Linked DNA regions of Pseudorhizobium banfieldiae. The protein of the gene in region 2 binds, or shares a complex with, the protein of the main gene of each other region. Links are inferred from orthologs where the notes say so. Each region holds a gene or a part of one and is shown on either strand. Other genes may lie near its edges.

Region 1 (2,739 bases), 2.5 Mb from region 2 along the record:
CCTGCCATCGCCTCGGCGATGACCTCGCCGGCACCGGGGTTATGGCCACCATCAACCCAGATTTCCGCATCCTTCGGCGCCAGTTCCAGGAGGCGGCCTTCTGTGAGCCTTTGCAGGCGGCCCGGCCACTCGACAGTCGCCATGGCCTTCTCGATCATCGCATCCGTCAGTGCAAAACCAGCTGCCTTTACCGCGCGAATGGCGGCTGCTGCATTGGCGATCTGATGGCGCCCCGGCAACCGCGGCAGCGGCAGGTCGGCGAGACCAAACTCATCCTGGTAGATCAGGCGACCGAACTCTTCATGGGCTGAGAAGTCCTGCCCGTAGACAGCCATGGGACAGGAAAGCCGTTCGGCGCTCTCGACCAGCACGTCCAGCGCCGGGCTGTATTCCTGTTTGCCGATCACGACCGGACAGCCGCGCTTCATGATGCCGGCCTTCTCCGCAGCGATGAGTTCGACCCGATCTCCCAGATAGGGTTGATGATCGAGAGAGATGGGCATGATCACCGAAACCGCCGGTCTCTCGACGACGTTGGTGGCGTCGAAGCGACCGCCGAGACCAACTTCGAGAATGACGGCATCGGCCGGTTGCTCGGAGAAGAGCAGGAAGGTCACCGCGGTCAGAATCTCAAAAACGGTGATGGTCTGGCCGGCATTGGCGGCCGCCACCCGCCGCAGGGCTTCGGCGAACATGTCGTCTTCGACGATTCGCGACCGGCCGCCCTTGACGCCGATTCGATAGCGCTCATGCCAGTTGACGAGGTGCGGAGAGGTGTGGACATGGACGGCAAGACCGACCGCCTCCAGCAGCGCGGAGCAGAAGGCCGTTGCTGAACCCTTGCCGTTCGTTCCAGCGATATGGATCACCGGCGGCAGCTTGCGGTGCGGGCTATCCAGCGCCTCCAGAAGCCGCCTGATCCTGTCCAGCGACAGGTCGAAACCCTTCGGGTGAAGGGCCATCAGCTTCTCGATCTCCTGCTCGGCCGCGCTGACGGCGGGAATATTCATTGCACTCATCCCGCCGATCCAGCGTCTCTATGGACTCAGGCGCTCGCTGCCACGGGGGCAAGCGCCAGGACTTCAGCCGAATCATCGTTGGCTGCGGGCGTCTTCATCAGGATCTTCAGAAGCGTGGCAAGCGTATCCGGCAGATCATGGCGGTTGACGACCATGTCTACCATGCCGTGCTCCAGCAGGTATTCGGCCGTCTGGAAGCCCTCCGGCAGCTTTTCGCGGAGCGTCTGCTCGATGACGCGCTTGCCGGCAAAGCCGATTTCGGCACCCGGCTCGGCAATATGGATGTCGCCGAGCATGGCGTAGGATGCAGTGACGCCACCGGTGGTGGGGTTGGTCAGCACGACTATGTAAGGCAGGCCGGCTTCCTTCAGCATGTCGACCGCGACTGTGGTCCGCGGCAGCTGCATCAGCGACAGGATGCCTTCCTGCATGCGGGCGCCGCCGGAGGCCGGGAAGATCACCAGCGGGCATTTTTCAGCGACTGCACGCTCGCACGCCTTCACAATCGCCTCGCCCGCTGCCATGCCTAGCGAACCGCCGATGAAGTTGAACTCGTGAACCACCGCGACAAGCTTCACGCCGCGCACCTGGCCGAGGCCGGCGAGGATTGTGTCCTCCTGCTCGGTCTTCAGGCGGCTGTCCTTCAGACGGTCGATGTACTTCTTTGAGTCGCGGAACTTCAGCGGATCCTGGGCAACCTTGGGCTGGGGAAGCGATTCGAAGACGCCGCCATCGAAGAGGTCCGTCAGGCGCGCCTTGGCCGGCATCTTCATGTGATAGCCGGAAGCGGGGATAACCCACTTGTTCTCTTCCAGGTCCTTGTGAAAGACCATCTCACCCGTTTCCGGGCACTTGATCCAGAGGTTGTCCGGAACCTCACGGCGGCCAAGCATGGAATTGATCCGCGGCCGGACGTAGTTGGTGATCCAGTTCACGTGGCTTACTCCTGATAAACTGCGCCCTATGTGGGAAACTATTCGGCGGCGACAAGTCGCGCTGACCGCACGCCGGTTGCAAGGCCGCGAACAAAGGTGGTTACCGATTCCACCGTGTCGGCACTCGCCCGGCCATCCTTGTCGAGCGACGTGGCGACCTGGTTGACGATCGCCGTACCGACCACGACGCCATCCGCCGAGGCACCGATCAGCCGCGCATGCTCGGCTGTCTTGACGCCGAATCCGACGCAGACCGGCAGGTCGGTGGACTTCTTGATACGCTGGACGGCACCCGCAATCTTCGACGGATCAGGCAGAGCAGAGCCGGTAATCCCGGTCATCGAGACATAGTAGACGAAGCCGGAGGTGTTGGTCAGCACCTTCGGAAGGCGCCGGTCGTCGGTGGTCGGTGTCGTCAGGCGAATGAAGTTGATGTCCTTCTTGCGCGCCGGGATGCAGAGCTCATCGTCCATTTCCGCCGGAAGGTCCACGACGATAAGACCGTCGATCCCCGCCTCCAGCGCGTCTTCCAGGAAGCGGTCGACGCCGTAGATGTAGATGGGGTTGTAGTAGCCCATGATGACGATCGGCGTCGTATTGTCGTTTTTGCGGAAATCGCGGGCCATCTGCAGCGTTTTCTTCAGAGAATGGCCATTCTTGAGCGCCCGCTGGCCGGCCAGCTGGATCGCCGGGCCATCGGCCATCGGATCGGAGAATGGCGCGCCGAGTTCGATCACGTCGGCCCCGGCCGCCGGCAGCGCCTTCATGATCGCCAGCGACGTATC
Region 2 (3,200 bases):
TGATTGCCGGATAATATCTGCCGCGCCGCCCGACCATGTCCCTCCTAATGCGCCTTGTGATGCGCCAGATAGTGTTCCAGCCAATGGATATCATAGTCGCCGTTGGCGATATCCTGATTGGACACCAGATCCTGGAAAAGGGGGAGGGTCGTCTTCACGCCGTCCACGACAAACTCGTCGAGAACCCGGCGCAGACGCATCATGCACTCCACCCGGGTACGGCCGTGCACGATAAGCTTGCCGATGAGGCTGTCGTAATAGGGCGGGATTTTGTATCCGGCATAGGCACCCGAGTCGACGCGCACGCCGAGCCCACCGGGGGCGTGGAAATGCGTGATAGTGCCGGGCGACGGCACGAAGGTGCGCGGATCCTCGGCATTGATGCGGCACTCGATGGCGTGGCCCGAGAAGGTTATCTCATCCTGGGTCACCGAAAGGCCGGCACCGGAAGCGACACGAATCTGCTCGTGAACCAGATCGATGTTGGTGATCGCCTCGGTGATCGGATGCTCGACCTGAAGACGCGTGTTCATCTCGATGAAGTAGAATTCGCCGTTTTCGTAGAGGAACTCGACGGTCCCGGCGCCCCGGTATTTCATCTTCTTCATGGCGTCGGCGCAGATCTGGCCGATCTTCATCCGCTGCTCGACGTTGAGGGCAGGGGAATTTGCCTCTTCCCAGACCTTCTGGTGGCGGCGCTGCAGCGAGCAGTCGCGTTCGCCGAGATGGATGGCATTGCCTTCCCCGTCACCAACGACCTGCACTTCGATGTGCCGCGGCTTGCCGAGATACTTCTCCATGTAGACGGCCGGATTACCGAAAGCGGCTGCGGCTTCCGAGCGTGCCGTATCGAAGGCCTCCTGAAGATCGTCCTCCGTCTTGGCCACCTTCATGCCGCGGCCGCCGCCGCCAGCCGTAGCCTTGATCAGCACCGGAAACCCGATCTTGCGCGCCGTCTCCAGCACGTTCTCCGATGTCACCTCGCCATCCGATCCGGGAACGACGGGAATTCCCAGTTCGACTGCCGTCTGCTTGGCGGTGATCTTGTCACCCATCAGCCGGATATGCTCGGCCGTCGGTCCGATGAAGGTTATGCCATGCGCCTCGAGGATATCGGCGAACTTGGCGTTCTCCGACAGGAAGCCGTAGCCTGGGTGAACGGCGTCCGCGCCGGTGATTTCGCAGGCCGCGACGATCTGGTGGATGTTGAGATAGCTGTCACGCGACGGCGCTGGGCCGATGCAGACGCTCTCGTCGGCCAGCCGTACATGCATGGCATCGGCGTCCGCAGTCGAATGGACTGCGACGGTCGCGATGCCGAGTTCCTTGCACGCGCGCAGGACGCGAAGCGCAATCTCGCCGCGATTGGCTATGAGGATTTTCGAGATCATTGGCGGTCCTATTCGATGACGACGAGCGGCTCGCCGTATTCGACCGGTTGCGCATCGTTGATCAGAATTTCCGTCACCTTGCCGGAGCGCGGGGCGGGAATCTGGTTCATGGTCTTCATCGCTTCGATGATGAGAAGGGTCTGCCCTTCCTTGACCGTCGCACCGACTTCGATGAACGGGCGGGAACCCGGGGCCGGGGAGAGGTAGACGGTGCCGACCATGGGGGCCATGACCGCGTTGCTGTTGTCACGGGCGGCTGGCGCTGCCGCTGCCGGCGCTGCGGCGGCCGCGGCGGGCGCTGCTGCGGGAGCAGGGGCGTGGTGGGCGATCGGCGCCTGAACGTAATGCGTTGCCGATGCGCGGGAGACACGGATGCGCAGATCGTCCTGCTCGACTTCGATCTCGGTGAGGTCGGTGTCGTTGAGGATGTTCGCGAGATCGCGGATCAATCCCTTGTCGATACCGTTCTTCTTCTCAGACATGGCAATTCCTATTGTTCTGTTATCTTGTCAGTCAGTGATGCTTTTCAAGGCGTGCAGCGCCAGGATGTAGCTGGTCGGGCCGAAGCCGCAGATCACGCCCTTGCATGCCGGCGCGATCCTCGAGTGATGACGGAATTCCTCGCGCGCATGAACGTTGGAAATGTGCACTTCTATCACGGGCACCGTTATTGCCTTGATGGCATCGTGCAAGGCAACCGACGTGTGGGTATAGGCGCCGGCGTTGATCGCCACGCCGACCGAGTGTTCGCCCGCCTCATGCAGCCAACTGACTAGATCGCCCTCGTGGTTGCTCTGACGGAAGTCCACGTCCAGTCCAAGCTCGCGGCAAGCGGAAATGCAGTCGGCTTCCACGTCCTTCAGCGTCTTGCCGCCATAGATGCCGGGTTCGCGCTTGCCGAGCATGTTGAGATTAGGCCCGTTGAGGACAAAGACCGTCTTGCTCATCTTTTCGATGTTCCATCAGAATTGAGCGCCACCTATAGCTCCCAAGACTCGCGAGGAAAAGCCCCCGCGGCCTGAAACGCCCGGCTTCCCTGTGTGCATCGGTTCTGCAATTGGAGGCTAGCAGGTGCTTTTTCCGCAGGCGCGGACGTTGGCGATCTTCTCCTGGAGCGCATCGTCGCCAACGGCCCCGAACAGGGCCTCATTGCCCACAATGTAGGTCGGCGTACCCGTCACCCCGAGGTTGGTGGCCAGTGTGTAGGCATCGCGAACGAGTTGGTCATTGGGGTTCTCTGCCATCGACTTACGGATGTCCGCTTCACTGATCCCGAGGGCTGCCGCGACCTTGATGGCGCTTTCCTCTGTGGCCGTGCCGGTGCTGCCAAGCAGAGCACGGTGGAATTCGCCGTATTTTTCAGGAGCGATGAGACGTACGGCATTGGAGACACGATGCGCATCGAGCGAATCCGCCCCGAGGATCGGCAGTTCCTTCAGAACGAATCGGACCTTTGGATCTGTAGCAAGGACCTTTTCCATGTCTGCCATAGCCCGCTTGCAGTAGCCGCAGTTATAATCAAAGAACTCCACGACGGTGACGTCGCCATCGGGATTGCCAAGCGCAATATCGTCCTCCGAATTGAAGATCGCGTCGTGATTGGCGGCAACCGCCTGGCCAGCCTGCTCCAGGCGCTGCGATTGCTGCTTCGCCTCAAGGGCAGCCTGAACCTCGAGCATGACTTCCGGATTTTCAAGCAGATACTCGCGGATGAACTGCCCCATCTCCTTCTTCTCATCCTCCTCGAGAGCGAGCGCCGGTGTCAGCCACAATGCGGTCATCAGCATCGAACCGAGTGCTAAGGTTTTG

What was found.
Region 1: the proteins of accB (region 2) and accD are in contact, whole or in part, in a solved structure (PDB 8UXZ), measured with the Escherichia coli proteins. The link is inferred for Pseudorhizobium banfieldiae from one-to-one orthologs.

What each region holds. Positions count from the first base shown.
Region 1 is NZ_FO082820.1:3,793,303-3,796,041, reverse strand. It holds accD (acetyl-CoA carboxylase, carboxyltransferase subunit beta), read right to left. Parts: upstream 1,955-2,739; coding sequence 1,046-1,954; downstream 1-1,045. Other genes in the region: trpA (tryptophan synthase subunit alpha), read right to left, coding at 1,993-2,739; NT26_RS18360 (bifunctional folylpolyglutamate synthase/dihydrofolate synthase), read right to left, coding at 1-1,019.
Region 2 is NZ_FO082820.1:1,320,299-1,323,498, forward strand. Bases 137-3,077 are described here. They hold accB (acetyl-CoA carboxylase biotin carboxyl carrier protein), read right to left. Parts: upstream 1,874-3,077; coding sequence 1,400-1,873; downstream 137-1,399. Other genes in these bases: accC (acetyl-CoA carboxylase biotin carboxylase subunit), read right to left, coding at 137-1,391; aroQ (type II 3-dehydroquinate dehydratase), read right to left, coding at 1,901-2,338; NT26_RS06385 (DsbA family protein), read right to left, coding at 2,456-3,077. In the rest of the region: aat (leucyl/phenylalanyl-tRNA--protein transferase), read right to left, coding at 1-37; more of accC, read right to left, coding at 45-136; more of NT26_RS06385, read right to left, coding at 3,078-3,200. UniProt on the Escherichia coli protein: This protein is a component of the acetyl coenzyme A carboxylase complex; first, biotin carboxylase catalyzes the carboxylation of the carrier protein and then the transcarboxylase transfers the carboxyl group to form malonyl-CoA.